DNA from 4 places in the Streptomyces sp. NPDC008092 genome. Region 3 is predicted to be linked to each of the others. Evidence: riboswitches for the same ligand, from Rfam matches in the RefSeq annotation. Region 3 holds a riboswitch; each other region holds the start of a gene.

What was found. A riboswitch is a leader RNA that binds a small molecule or an ion and turns the genes downstream of it on or off. The one in region 3 is predicted to bind cyclic di-AMP.
Positions count from the first base shown of each region.
Region 1: it holds a riboswitch for cyclic di-AMP, as region 3 does, so the genes downstream of both, ACFZB3_RS45630 (peptidoglycan DD-metalloendopeptidase family protein) here and ACFZB3_RS23995 (NlpC/P60 family protein) in region 3, are expected to answer to the same signal.
Region 2: it holds a riboswitch for cyclic di-AMP, as region 3 does, so the genes downstream of both, ACFZB3_RS04755 (peptidoglycan DD-metalloendopeptidase family protein) here and ACFZB3_RS23995 (NlpC/P60 family protein) in region 3, are expected to answer to the same signal.
Region 4: it holds a riboswitch for cyclic di-AMP, as region 3 does, so the genes downstream of both, ACFZB3_RS11280 (NlpC/P60 family protein) here and ACFZB3_RS23995 (NlpC/P60 family protein) in region 3, are expected to answer to the same signal.

Region 1 covers NZ_JBIBHY010000022.1:112,662-116,190, reverse strand. Annotated here, with positions in the region: gene ACFZB3_RS45635 (aldo/keto reductase) at 1-622, opposite strand, end outside; gene ACFZB3_RS45630 (peptidoglycan DD-metalloendopeptidase family protein) at 782-1,819, opposite strand; cyclic di-AMP (ydaO/yuaA leader) riboswitch at 1,827-1,987, opposite strand; gene ACFZB3_RS45625 (SpoIIE family protein phosphatase) at 2,238-3,335, opposite strand.
Region 2 covers NZ_JBIBHY010000001.1:1,140,738-1,144,266, reverse strand. Annotated here, with positions in the region: gene ACFZB3_RS04760 (GDSL-type esterase/lipase family protein) at 1-403, opposite strand, end outside; gene ACFZB3_RS04755 (peptidoglycan DD-metalloendopeptidase family protein) at 682-1,653, opposite strand; cyclic di-AMP (ydaO/yuaA leader) riboswitch at 1,658-1,818, opposite strand; gene ACFZB3_RS04750 (alpha-galactosidase) at 2,126-3,529, opposite strand, start outside.
Region 3 covers NZ_JBIBHY010000007.1:213,686-217,214, reverse strand. Annotated here, with positions in the region: gene ACFZB3_RS24005 (ATP-dependent Clp protease proteolytic subunit) at 1-603, shown strand, start outside; gene ACFZB3_RS24000 (hypothetical protein) at 611-916, shown strand; cyclic di-AMP (ydaO/yuaA leader) riboswitch at 1,277-1,461, shown strand; gene ACFZB3_RS23995 (NlpC/P60 family protein) at 1,465-1,938, shown strand; gene ACFZB3_RS23990 (ATP-binding protein) at 1,973-2,431, opposite strand; gene ACFZB3_RS23985 (Scr1 family TA system antitoxin-like transcriptional regulator) at 2,644-3,504, shown strand; gene ACFZB3_RS23980 (DUF397 domain-containing protein) at 3,514-3,529, shown strand, end outside.
Region 4 covers NZ_JBIBHY010000003.1:449,851-453,379, forward strand. Annotated here, with positions in the region: gene ACFZB3_RS11275 (tellurite resistance/C4-dicarboxylate transporter family protein) at 1-689, opposite strand, end outside; gene ACFZB3_RS11280 (NlpC/P60 family protein) at 785-1,933, opposite strand; cyclic di-AMP (ydaO/yuaA leader) riboswitch at 1,941-2,115, opposite strand; gene pcrA (DNA helicase PcrA) at 2,428-3,529, shown strand, end outside.

The sequences.
Region 1 (3,529 bases), on a different contig from region 3:
CGGTGCGGGAGGCCAGGTCCTGGAGGGGGCCCTCGTAGGTGTCGCGGGAGACCAGGTTGTAGTGGGGCTGGAGGGCCACGTACCGGGCGAGGCCCTCGCGGTCGGAGAAGTCCAGGGACTCCTGGAGCCGCTCCGGCGTGATGTTGGACGCGGCGATGTGCCGGACCTTGCCCGCCCGCACCAGCTCGTCCAGCGCGCCGATGATCTCCTCGACCGGGATCTCGGGCTTGTCGAAGTGCGTGTAGTAGAGGTCGATGTGGTCGGTGCCCAGACGGCGCAGGGACGCGTCGGCGGCGGCCTTGATGTTGGCGGCGGACAGGCCGGGGTACTCGGGGTGCTGGCTGACCTTCGTCGCGATGACGACGTCGTCGCGGTTGCCGCGCGCCTTGACCCAGTTGCCGATGATCGTCTCGGACTCGCCGCCCTTGTTGCCCTCGATCCACGCCGAGTACGAGTCGGCGGTGTCCACGAAGTTGCCGCCCGCGGCGGCGTACGCGTCGAGGACGGCGAAGGAGGTGGCCTCGTCGGCGGTCCAGCCGAAGACGTTGCCGCCGAGGGCGAGCGGGAAGACCTCCAGGTCGGAGGCGCCGAGCTTGCGGAGGGAAGGGGAAGAAGCACTCATGCTTCACTTCAACACGCGTCGCCGGGCACCCCATGCCGACGCAACACGAAGTTCTTGTAAAGGCGCGCCGCCTGCCCGGGGCGCGGCACACCGACGGCCCTGACGCCGGGGGGTTGCCGTCAGGGCCGCCGGGGGCCGGTGGGTGCGGTCCGGGTCAGGTCAGGGGTTGAGGCCCTTGCCGCGCAGCCAGGTCATCGGGTCGATGGCGGTGGCCTGGCCGTTCGGGTGGACCTCCAGGTGGAGGTGCGGGCCGGTCACGTTGCCGGTGGCGCCCACGCGGCCGATGACGTCGCCGGTGGAGACCTTCTGGCCGACCTTGACGCCGATCGAGGACTGGTGGCAGAACCACAGCTCGGTGCCGTCGTCGAGGGTGATGATCGTGCGGTAGCCGTAGGAGCCGGCCCAGCCCGCCTCGGTGACCGTGCCGCTGTGCACGGCCTTGATCAGCGTGCCGGTGGGCGCCGCGAAGTCGAGGCCGGTGTGGTAGCCGGAGGACCACATGGATCCGGCCTGGCCGAAGGTACCGGTGATCGTGTACGAGACGACGGGCAGCGTGTACTGCTTGGCCAGCTCGGCGAGGCGGGCCTGCTCGGCCTTCTGCTTCGCGGAGGCCTCGGCCTTCTCCTTGGCGTCGGCGGCCTTGGCGGCGGCCGCCTTCTCCGCCTTGGCCTCGGCGTCGGCGACCGCCTTGTCGGCGGCGGCGACGGCCTTGGCGCTGGCCTTGGTGTCGAGCTGGCTCTGCTGCTGTGCGGCCTGGGCGATGATCCGGCTGCGCAGCGCCTCGCCGGCGTCGGACGAGGAGGAGTCCGCGTCGGTGGCGGTCGTCGTGGTGACGCTGCTGAGCGCGGTCCGGGTCGCCTGGTGGCCGCCGTCCTCGCCGAGCAGCGAGCCGACGGAGGACGGCAGGTCGGGCAGCGAGATGGAGACCGGCGGCTTGCCGGTGTTGGCGCTGGCCATGCCGCCCGCGCCGACGGCGGCGATGACGCCGACGCCGAGAACCGTGGAGCTGCGGGCGAGCCCGCCGCCCTTCTGCTTGGCGACCCGGTGCCGGCCGCGTACCGCGGAGAGGGACTCCTCGGTGGGGTTCCACTCCTCGAAGGGGCCTTCGTCGGCGCGGTAGCCGCCGTAGCCGAAGGTCTCGGGCTGACGCTGGCTGGGCACGAACGGGGCTGTCGGAGCAGGCGGGTTGGACGCCACGCGGGCGCACTCCTTTCCTTCCGCCGCCTACCGGGTTAGCTGACGGGTTCGGAGCAGGAAGGTCTCCTACGCGCGTATACCGGCCGTTTCGTACCCGGCGGTAGCCGTGCGATTCACCCCAAGGTGGTGGTTCCCCGGTTCCCTTGCGGGATTCGGCGCATGCGCACGGAGCCGTCGCGGGTGACGGCTGGGACGACCGCGCTGCGTTATCGAACGTTAATAGACCCGGCTACCAGATTCCAAGCTGTTCGTCTTGATCATTAAGCTTTCAAAGCTTGGACTTACCTGCCACGACCGGTCAAAAACGGTCGAGTCGGCGGTGCGCGCTGCTCAGCTCAGGAGTCACACAGGTTTTGATGGTGACTCAGTTGTTATGCGCAGGGCGGTCGCACGGACACCGAACGTGACCGCCCGCCGCTCAGGGCCGTCGCACGGCGAGCAGTGCCATGTCGTCCGTCATGCCGCCGCCGGTGTGCCGGCGCACCTCGGCCGCGAGCCGGGCCACCAGGGGGCCCGGGGCGGTGACGGTACGGCCGGTGAGCCGCCGCTCCGGGTCGTAGAACCGGCCGTGCGCGTCCCGCGCCTCGGAGAGGCCGTCGGTGTGCAGCAGCAGCGTGGCCCCGTTCGGGAACGCGTGCTCGGCGGCCCGGTCCGGCCAGGCCCCCAACTCGCCCATCCCGAGCGGCAGCGCGGCCTCCGGCGCCCGCACCGGGCAGACCTCGCCGTCGCCGTGCAGCAGCAGGGGCGGCGGATGGCCCCGGTTGACGAGCCGGAGCGTGCCGTCGCCGTGCGGGAGTTCGGCGAGTACGGCGGTGGTGAAGCCCTCGTGGGCGTCGATGCCGCCGCGCCGGACGCCCTCGCGCGCCAGCGCCCGCTCCAGCCGCCCGGCCACCGCCTCCAGCGTGGCCTCCTGCTCGGCGGCCTCCCGGAACGCCCCGATGACCACGGCGACCGCGGCGACCGCGCCCATCCCCTTGCCGCGTACGTCGCCGACGACCAGCCGCACGCCGTACGGGGTGTCCTGGACGGCGTACAGGTCGCCGCCGATGAAGGTGCCTTCCTGCGCCGCCTCGTAGCGGGCGGCGATCTCGAAGCCGCCGATCCGCTCGGCGGGTTCGGGCAGGACGGCCCGCTGGGCGGCCTCGGCGACCTCGCGGGCGGAGGCGAGGCGCTGGTCGCCGATGCGGACGATCCGGTTGATGCCGGCGGCGAGGACGGCGACGGTGGCCACGGTGACGACCTCGGTGACGGCGTCGGCGTCCGGGAGAACGGCGAACCGCGCGTGCACGGCGTAGGTGGCGACGAGTGCGGCCAGGCCCGTGAGGAGGGTGGTGCGCAGGGAGGAGAGGGGTGCGGCGATCAGCGGGGCGGCCGTGAAGAAGGGCACCGCGGTGAAGGGGGCGGGGGTGAGGACGTCGTAGCAGACGCCGGTGCAGATCAGCAGCGCCGGCAGGAAGCGGGCGAGGGTGCGGGCGGATGCCTGGCCGTGCTGCGCCACCTCTCCACGGCCCACCACGCGACCCCCCTGACGTTCCCGATGCCCTACGTGTTCGACGTGTCCGGTGTGTTCGATGCCTGTCCGTCCAGGTTTGCGGCTGTGAGCGGGTGGGGCGAATGGTGTGGGCCGGGCGGATGAGTGCGGAAGTGTGTGATGAGGAACACGTGCCCGGATATGACTCAGGGCCGGAATCCTCGGATCTTGGATTCCGG
Region 2 (3,529 bases), on a different contig from region 3:
CGATCTTGCCGCGCAGGTGCTTGAGGACGGGCACGCCCCGGGTGTCGAAGCCGGTGGTCACCAGCACCGTGCCGACGGCCTCGGTCAGCTGGGCCACGGCCCGCTCGAACCGCTCGGCCACCTCGTCGGGGTCGGTGCCGGGGCGGATGATGTCGTTGCCGCCCGCGCAGAAGGAGACCAGGTCCGGGGCGAGTTCCAGGGCCTGCGGCACCTGGTCCGCCACGATCTGGTCGAGCAGTTTCCCGCGTACGGCGAGGTTGGTGTAGCCGAAGTCGCCCTCGGGCCGCCGGTCGGACAGCAGTACCGCGAACCGGTCGGCCCAGCCGACGAACGCCCCGTCGGGGCCGGGGTCTCCCACGCCCTCGGTGAAGCTGTCCCCCACCGCGGCGTACGACCCGATCACTGATGCATTGTCACTCTTCGAATCGTCTCCCACATCGGACCATGATTCACCTTCGACTGTGACCTACGCGACCGTAATAAGGGGTTGACGCTCGGTGAGATAAGACACCCTTAAATACTTTGCCAATCCTGGAATAAGTCCCTGACCAGCGATGTTGAAGTGTCGATCGCGGGTGGGGACTCGCGCGGGACGGTCCGGCCCCGGAGACGCCGAAGGCCGGACCCGGGGATCGGGGGTCCGGCCTTCGGAGTGCGTGGGGCACCCGTGGGCGCGCCGGGTCAGCCGACGGCGACACCCTTGGAGCGGAGGTAGGCGACCGGGTCCACGTCCGAGCCGTAGTCGGGGGTGGTGCGGATCTCGAAGTGCAGGTGCGGGCCGGTCACGTTGCCGGTCGCGCCGGAGAGGCCGACCTGCTGGCCCGCGGTCACGGTCTGGCCGACCGAGACGGAGAGGGCCGAGAGGTGGCCGTACTGCGCGTAGTAGCCGTCGGCGAGCCGGATGACGACCTGGTTGCCGTAGGCGCCGCCCCAGCCGGCCGTGACGACCGTACCGGCGCCGACGGCCTTGACCGGGGTGCCGGTCGGGACGACGAAGTCGACGCCCGTGTGGTAGCCGCTGGACCACATGCTGCCGGCCACGTGGTAGCCGGTGCCGACGGCGCCGCCGGTCACCGGGAGGGTGAAGCCGGAGGCGGTCGCGACCGAGCCGTTCGAACCGTCCGAACCGTTCGAGTCGATCGAGGCGTTGGAACCGTTCGAGTCGGCCGAGGACGAGGTCGAGGTCGAGGTCGAGGACTGCGGGTTCGACCGGGCCTGCGGACGGGAGCCCGAGTCCGCGGAGTCCGTCGTGGCGGCGTGCCGGCCGCCGAGGGTCAGCCTGAGGCCGGGGTGGATCAGCGAGGGGTTGTCGCCGACGGCCTGCCGGTTGTCGGCGTAGAGCCGGTGCCAGCCGCCGCGGACGTGCTGGTCGCGGGCGATCTTCGAGAGATAGTCGCCGGGCACCACCGTGTACACGCGGTGTGCGGAATGCGCGGCGCCGGAATTCTGCGCGGCCGTCTCCTTGACCGCGGTCTTCTCGACCACCGGAAGCGACTGTGCGGCCTTTTCGGAAACGGACTGCGCAGCGGCCGCGTGGGCGCCGGTGGCCCCCATGAGCGGCAGGGCCAGCGCGGCGCCACCGGTTCCGGCGACGGCCATCGAGCGGGTGAAACGCTGGGACTTGGGACGGCGGTGCTTACCCTTCGCGGGCATGGCGCATTCCTCTCCTGCGCCTGCGAGGTGAGCTGTCGGGTTCGGGCTGGAGCTGCCCGGCCGCGCACCGTCGCGCGACTACACCCCTAGCCGTCCCGGGAACCGGAACAGGCGGTCATACCTGGTGGGTCCCCCGCTCCTGCCGGGCACGGGTGAGTGTGTGTGGGGACTCCGGGCGGCGGCAGGATTCGGCGTTCCGCCCGGATGTGTGGCGAACGTAAGCGAGTGAGACGGACGTGGACAAGCAGCCGGTTCCGGCCGTCCGAGTTTCACTTGATCCGTTTCCGGAAATACCGGTCACCCTCCGTGAATTCCGGCCTATTCGATTTTCCAACCTTCTTGGAAAGTGCCTGAATTACGTGAACATGACGCGCGACGGACGGTCACGAATATGACGCTCCTCACGCACGTCACGCCACGTCCCCTTATTCCACACCGAGTTGCAATGAAGCCACCAAATCGGGCATATACGTCAAATCCGGCGAAGTCGGATGACTGCCGCATCCAGGTCGCCCTTCAGCCCGGTGTGCAGCCCGTGGTGCAACAGAACGGCACCCCCGTGCACTTCGCCCGTCTCGCGGCATTCGTACGACGCCGCCGGGTCGAGCCCCTGGAGCCGCAGCGCCGGCGCCGGCTCGCCGTAGCTCTGCGCCTGCAGCCAGGCGAGGACGACGGTCTCGTCGCCGAGGGTGTACTGCACCGCGCTGAGCCCGCCGGCCGGCGGCCGCAGCCGGAACTGGTCGCCGCGCTGCACCTGGGGCCGGATCTCCTTGTAGAGCTCCACCCAGCGGCCGGCCTCGGCGAGTTCCTCCTCGGTCCACTGGGAGAGGTCGCCGCCGACCCCGAGCGCCCCGGCCATGGAGCTGACGAACCGGAAGCGCAAGCTGCTGACCCGGCCGTTGAGCTGGTGGTTCGGGCTGTCGGTGACCCAGGCGGACATCACCCGGGCGGGGTGGATCTGGCTGAAGCCGTGCTGGATGGCGAGCCGGTCCAGCGGGTCGGTGTTGTCGGAGGTCCACACCTCGTCGGTACGGCTCATGATCCCGAGGTCGATCCGCCCGCCGCCGCCGGAGCAGGACTCGATGGCGACGTTCGGGTGGGCCGCGCGGAGCCGGTCGAGCAGGGCGTACAGCCCCCGCACGTGGTCGACCCACAGACGCTGCGGGTAGGGCTCGCCGGGCCAGCCCGCATCCGTGAAGCAGCGGTTGAAGTCCCACTTGACGTAGTCGATCGGGGCGCTGGACAACAGGGTGTCGAGCTGCTCCCAGAGGTACTCCTGGACGTCCTCGCGGGCGAGGTTGAGCACGAGCTGGTTGCGGAGTTCCGTCCGCTTCCGTCCCTGCTGGTACTGCACCCAGTCGGGGTGCGCCCGGTACAGGTCGCTGTCCGCGTTGACCATCTCGGGCTCGACCCAGATGCCGAACTGCATGCCGAGGGCGTGCACGTAGTCGGCGAGGGGCTTGAGGCCCTTGGGGAAGCGGTCGGGGTTGGGCGTCCAGTCGCCGAGGCCGGCGCGGTCGCTGGTGCGGGCGCCGAACCAGCCGTCGTCCACCACGAACAGCTCGACGCCGATCGCGGCGGCCCGGCGGGCCAGGGTGGCCTGCTGCTCCTCGGAGATGTCGAAGGTGGTGGCCTCCCACGAGTTGAACAGCACCGGCCGGTCCTGGTCGGCGTCCGGGATGATGTGCGCCCGCTGGTAGGCGTGCCAGGCACGGCTCGCCCCGCCGAAGCCGCCGTCGGACCACAGGCCGGCGAAGACCGGGCTGGTGTACGACTCGCCCTCGGCCAGCATCAGCAGGCCCGAGTCGTCGTAGCCGGCGCCGCCGGTGATCTGCACGCGCGCGTCGGGGAGCTGGGCGACCGCGATCCGCCAGGA
Region 3 (3,529 bases):
GAGTTCACGGAACGCACGGCCGCGGGGCACCGCACCATGGATCCGTACTCGAAGCTGCTGGAGGAGCGGATCGTCTTCCTCGGCACGCCCGTCGACGAGACCTCGGCCAACGACGTGATGGCGCAGTTCATGTACCTGGAGTACGCCGCTCCGGAGCGGGACATCTCGCTGCACATCAACTCCCCGGGCGGTTCGTACAGTGCGATGGCCGCGATCTACGACACGGTCCGGTACGTGACCTGCGACGTGGAGACGATCTGCCTCGGGCAGGCCGGGGCGTCGGCCGCGGTGCTGCTCGCGGCCGGCACACCGGGCAAGCGGTCCGTGCTGCCCGGCGCGCGCATCGTGCTCCAGCAGCCGTCCCTGCCGGAGCCGGTGCAGGGCCAGCCGAGTGATCTGTTCATCCGGGCCGCGGAGTTGGACCGGGTCCGGGCGATGGTCGAAGGGATGCTCGTCCGGCACACGGGGCGCACGGCCGAACAGGTGCACCAGGACCTGGAGCGGGATCTGGTCCTGGACGCGCCGGAAGCGCTGGCGTACGGGCTGGTGGACCGGGTCGTACCCAGCCGCCGCGGTCCGCTCGGCCTGCCGGACGCGGGGTGAGCCGCCGATGCTGCCGGAGCTCCCGCCGCTGCCCGCGCTGACCCGCGCCGAGGGCGAGCTGATCGACCGTTACCTGGACGTGGTGGATCTACTGGGCCGGATCAATCCGGCGCAGAACGAGGACACCTACCGTGGGCTGCGCGCCGCGCAGGCGCTGGTGCGCGCGGCGTCCGAGCTGCGCGACGCCCTGGCCCTGATGCATCTGCGGGGCGAGACGGAGCTTCACGGGGACACGCTGGCACGGGCGTTGCGGGTGCTCGACGGTGAGCGCCGGACCGCTCGCGTCGTACTCCCGCCCGACTGCGTACCGTGACACCCGCCGGAATCCGTGCGATGCGTCGACGGCGCGACCGGGCCGGGGTCGAAACGCTCCAAAGGGGTTACCGCCGTTCGGCGGAGTGTGGCGTGGTTTTACCTGACCGCGAGGGCCGCTCAGGTTGCCCGTGCGAGGGTGCCCGGAAGCGGCTTCCGCGCAGGTCCGGGGCTACGCAGGGAAGTTGACGGAGAATCGAACACAGGGCTGTCCACCCGAACGGGTGGGTGGTGAGTAACCCCACAAATCCCCGATTCCGTTGGGATTTTCGGACACGAGTGAGTGAAGATCCCTGTCTGACGACAAGCCCCCGCCACAGCGGCGGGGCGGTCCGGGCGGACGCCGAGTCCTGCCGCCGCCCGGATTGACCCGTCGACAGAAGTGCATCGGCAGGAGTGGAGGACCCAGGCAAGACGGGTCGCCGGCACGGTCGCGCCATGACCGGGCCGAGCAGCCCTTGGGGTGAAGCCGTGGCAACACGGCCGGGCAACTTCGCCAGCCCGAATCCGACAGGTCATCCTTCACAGGCGGCTGACGAAGGGTTGCGCATGACTGCGCTCAATCGTGTTCCGTCGCTGATGGCCCGGGCCGGTACGGCCTCGGCGCTGACCATCGCCGCCGTGGGCGGCTCGATCGTGATCCCGGGTGTCGCCTCCGACGCCTCGGCCGCCACGATGGCGACGAAGGCACTTCAGGTCGCCGCCTCGAAGAAGGGCGCGCCCTACAGGTGGGGCGCCACCGGACCGAACAGGTTCGACTGCTCGGGGCTGACGCTGTACTCGTTCAAGAAGGCGGGCAAGACCCTGCCGCGTACGGCGGCCCAGCAGTACAACAAGACCCGTCACGTCTCGGCCGGCAACCGCAAGGCCGGGGACCTGGTCTTCTTCCACTCGGGTTCCAGCGTGTACCACGTCGGCATCTACGCCGGGAAGGGAAAGATCTGGCACGCCCCGAAGACCGGGGACGTGGTGAAGCTCCAGAAGATCTGGACGCGCAGCGTCTGGTACGGCCGGGTCAGCTGACCCACGCCGACGGCGGGCCGGCAGGGGCTCAGGGCTACGGTTCCTGCTGGCCGGCCGCGGTGACGGTGCCCGCCGGGATCGTCCAGGGCAGTTCGATGGAGACGGTCTTGCCGCCCTCCCGGGTGGGGCGTACCCGGAGCTTGCCGCCGCACTCGGCGGTCAGCCAGCGGATGATGACCATGCCGCGCCCGTTGTCCTGCTGGACCGCGGCGGGGAGTCTCTTGGGGAAGCGCGGATGACTGTCCGTGACGCCGATGCGCAGCTGCTCGTCACGGTCGAGGACGAGGTCCACCGTGAAGGTCGGTGACTGCCCGAAGGTGTGCTGCACGGCGTTGGTGGCGAGTTCGGAGACGATGAGGCGGATGGTGTCCGCGGTCTCCGTCTCCGGTGGCAGCCCCCACTCCGCGAGGGTGTCCAGCGCATAGGAGCGGGCGGCGGAGACCGAGGCGGGATCGCTCGGCAGAGTGACGGATGCTTCCAGGTGGTCTGCCATGGCGACGTCGTCCCTTTCCTCGGGACCGGAGTCCGACACAGTGCGGATGGTTCGAGTACGGTCCCGGACTGGTGCTTCTTCGCCAGACTGCCATTACCGGGCCGGTCACGGGGAGCGATCCACCAAGATATGCATATATCTGTCGCTCGAAGCGGTGAACTCTGCGACCTCAGACCGTATTTGGGCGGCTCGCAAGGAGTAAGGAGTAGCCCATGCAGAACGGTCCCGCGGTACGCCGCCGGAAACTGGGCGCCGAACTGCGCACACTGCGCACCGGCGCCGGCCTCACGAGCGGTGAGGCCGCCCGTCTGGTGGGCTGGCATCAGTCGAAAGTGAGCCGGATCGAGACCGGCGCCAGCGGTGTGAAACCGGCCGATGTGCGGTTACTCCTGGACGCCTACGGCGTGGTCGAGGGGCAACTGCGCGAGTTGCTGCTGGTGTTGGCGGGGTCGGAGGACACGGCGGGGCGGCACCACTGGTGGCACGCCTATCGTGGGGTGCTGCCGCCCGCCTACCGGGATTTCATCAGCCTGGAGTCACAGGCCAGCGCGATGCGCACGCTGGAGACCTCGGTCGTGCCGGGGCTGCTGCAGACCCCCGAGTACGCGCGTGCGGTGACCCGGGCGGCCGTGGACGGGCGCGACGACGAGGCCCTGGACGCCCTGGTGGAGGTGCGTCTGGCCAGGCAGGACGTGCTGCGCAACGATCCGCCGCTGGAGCTGAGCGCGGTCCTGGACGAGGCGGTGCTGCGCCGGGAGGTGGGCGGTCCCGGGGTGATGGCGCGGCAGCTGACGCGGCTGGTGGAGGCGGCCCGGCTGCCCCAAGTACGGCTCCAGGTGCTGCCGTTCGCGGCCGGGGCGCATATCGGCATCACCGGACCTTTCGTAATCTTCTCATTTCCGAGCACTTCTGATCTGGACGTGGTTGTTATCGACCAGTTGACGAGTAGCCTCTACCTGGAGCGGAAAGAAGACCTCCAGGCCTACACGGAGGCCTTCAACACGCTCCGGATCCACGCCCTTTCGCCCGAGGACTCGTTGGATTACATCGCCGCAATAGCTGACGGCGCGTAAGGAGGCACCATGACTGCACTGCCTC
Region 4 (3,529 bases), on a different contig from region 3:
AGGACGCCCCGGTCGTCGTCGTTCCACAGGTACAGCCGCGCACTGTCGGCGGCCAGCAGCCGCGCCCCGGCCAGCGCGGAGATCGCGAGCCCGCCGCCCGCCACCCACTGGTCCCCGGGCCCCTGGGCGATCTGCCGCCACTCGAACCGGGGCACGGCGAGCCCGTACATCGCCAGCCCCAGCCAGAAGAGGACCAGCGAGAGGTGCGCGAGCCACGCCGTCGTCAGGGCCGCCGCCAGCGTCGCGCCCAGCACGGCCGACCCCTGTGTGGCCACGCAGGCGAGGAACACCGTTCCCGGCATCCTCGGCTTCCAGTGCCGCACGACGAGGACCAGCAACGGCGGCCACAGCGCCACCGACAGCGCCAGCAGGGCCTCGGCGAGGGGCTGCCACCCGAGCGCCGAGAACCGCGTCCCCAGCACCGTCGTCGCCGCCACGGCGGTGAGCGCGCCCGGTGTCCGCGCCTCCGCCGCCCACCGCCGGCGATCGAGCGCCAGCCGTGCGGCGAAGTCCGCGGCCAGTGCCGCCCACAGCGCGCAGGCCGCCGCCAGCGCCACCCGGGACACGGTCTCCGCGCCCGCCAGGTACAGCCCCTCCGACATGATGCCGGTGGCCATCACGGCGCCCCCGGCCCCGGCCGCAGGCGAACACCGCGCCCACCAGGCGCCGAGGGGTGAAATGCCGGACATGCCCCTGATGCTAGGGAGAGTCGGCCGCGGCAGGGGCGGGGCACGCGCGCGTACGGCCCGAAAAGCGTGCGGGCGACGGCGGGCGCCCCGTGGGATCAGGCCGGGCGCACCACGCTGTGGATGATCGACTCGCCGCCGTAGTAGATCGACTCCTCCCGGACGTACGCGCCGGGCTTCGGGGCGTGGATCATCATGCCGTTGCCGATGTAGATGCCGACGTGGCTGACGTCGTCGTAGAAGAAGACCAGGTCGCCGGGCTGGGCGTCGGAGAGGGGGACGGTGGTGCCGGCGTTCACCTGGTCGTAGGTGGTGCGCGGCAGGGAGACGCCCGCGGCCTTCCAGGCGGCCTGGGAGAGTCCTGAGCAGTCGTAGGAGCCGGGGCCGGTGGCGCCCCACACGTACGGCTTGCCGATCTGCGCGCGGGCGAAGGCGATCGCCTTGGCGGCCTTCGTGGCGTAGGTGGAGGAGCCGGAGCCGGAGGACGAGCCGCTCGACGTCGAGGACGAGGAGGACGACGACGCCTCCTGGTCGGCCGCCGCGGCCTGCTGCTTCGCCAGCTCCGCCGCCTTGCGGTCGGCCGCTTCCTGCTGCTGCTTCTCGATCGCCGCCAGCCGGGCCTTCTCCGCGGCCGTCAGCTGCGACAGCAGCTCCCGTGCGGAGGCCAGCTTCGTCTGCACGGTGGTCTTGGCCGTCTTGAGGTCGTCCTGCGTCTCGGTGAGCGTCTCGAGGCTCCGGGCGGCCTCCTGCCGCTTCTTCATGGTCGCGGACCGCTGGGTGACGTAGTCGTCGACCGCGCCCTTCTGGCGCGTGGTCAGGCGGCTCATCAGCTGGTCCTGGTCGAAGTAGTCCTGGGGACTGTCCGCGAGCAGGAAGGTCGCCGTGTCGGGAACGCTCGCCCCGGTCCGGTACTGGGCCGCCGCGAACGAACCCAGTTCCTCACGTGCCTCGTTGAGCCGGTCGGTGCGCCGGGCGACGTCGTCGAGCAGCGTGTCGACCTGCTTGCGCTGCTTGCCGGTCCGCTCCTTCGCCGCGTTGTACTTCTCGGTCGCCGACTCCGCCTGCCGGTAGAGGGCGTCGACCTTCTTCTCCACCTCCTCCAGGCTCGGCTTGCCGTCCTCGGAGGGCGCGGCCTCGGCCGTCTGGGAGAACAGGGCCATGGAGGTGAGTGCGGCGGTGGCCAGTGCGGGGGTGCGTATGCCTGCCGTGCGCGTTCCTGACGGCCGGGACTTGCGGTGCGACGCCAACGGGGGCGACTCCTTCCAGTGTTCCGCCTACCGAGTTAGCTGTCGGGTTCGGGCGGGTGGTTCGGAAGGGTTGCCCTACGGTCCGTTCCCCGGAGGGGAGTCGGGACCGATTCACCCCGGGATCGGTGTGGGTCCCCGGCTCCGGATGCGCGGTGGCGCCCCGGACTCGGCGGAGGCCGTGCGGCCCGGCGATGTTCGCCGGTGGGGGTCGTACGGCCTGCCCGGCACGCTAGCCAACTCGTGTGGTCTCTGTGAAGTTTGATGTGCGATATGCCCGATACATTTTCGTGACCTTGATGTTGGGAATTGTTCAGGCGGGGCGATCTGGGGTGCTATGGGCGACTTGCCCGAGGTGACAGGGAGGCTCGCGGTGGGCGTTCGCCGCTGCGTGACGCGCGTCGACCGGCCGTGACCGAGTGGTTCTGTTCGGTTACCCGGCCGAGTTTTCGGGGCGGCGGCCGGTTGTCGGTGGGGCGCCCTAGACTCGGAGAGCGATGAGCAGCCTCTTTGACGACAGCTTCCTGGCGAACCTCCAGGCCCCCCGCGGCCATGACGAGGAACCTCCGCCGCCGCCCGAGGACGAGCACGCTCCGGAGTCGATTCCGGACGATCTGTTCGGCGGGAAGTTCGACGTGCCCCCGGACCGGGACGCCTACTACCGCGACGGCGCCGCACGCCCGGCCCTGGACCCGGCCGCGCTCCTGGAGGGGCTGAACGACAACCAGCGGGCGGCCGTCGTGCATGCCGGCTCTCCGTTGCTCATCGTGGCCGGCGCCGGTTCCGGCAAGACGCGCGTGCTCACCCACCGCATCGCCCACCTCCTCGGCGCGCGCCAGGTGCACCCGGGCCAGATCCTCGCGATCACCTTCACCAACAAGGCCGCGGGTGAGATGAAGGAGCGCGTCGAGCACCTCGTGGGCCCGCGCGCCAACGCGATGTGGGTGATGACCTTCCACAGCGCGTGCGTGCGGATCCTGCGCCGGGAGAGCAAGAAGCTCGGCTTCACCTCCTCCTTCTCGATCTACGACGCGGCCGACTCCAAGCGCCTGATGGCCCTGGTCTGCCGCGACCTGGACCTCGACCCCAAGCGGTTCCCGCCGAAGTCGTTCAGCGCCCAGGTCAGCAACCTCAAGAACGAGCTGGTCGACGAGGAGGACTTCGCCGCCCGCGCGAGCGACGGCTTCGAGAAGACCCTCGCCCAGGCCTACGCCCTCTACCAGTCGCGGCTGCGCGAGGCGAACGCCCTCGACTTCGACGACCTGATCATGACGACGGTCAACCTGCTGCGCGCCTTCCCGGACGTCGCCGAGCACTACCGCCGCCGCTTCCGGCACGTCCTGGTCGACGAGTACCAGGACACCAACCACGCCCAGTACGCCCTCGTGCGCGAGCTGGTCGGCACCGGCGCGCGCGCCGACGGCACCGGCGCGCGCCCCGACGGCACCGGCACCCCGCCCGGCGAGCACGACCTGCCCCCCGCCGAGCTCTGCGTCGTCGGCGACGCCGACCAGTCGATCTACGCCTTCCGGGGCGCGACGATCCGCAACATCCTCCAGTTCGAGGAGGACTACCCGAACGCGACGACGATCCTCCTCG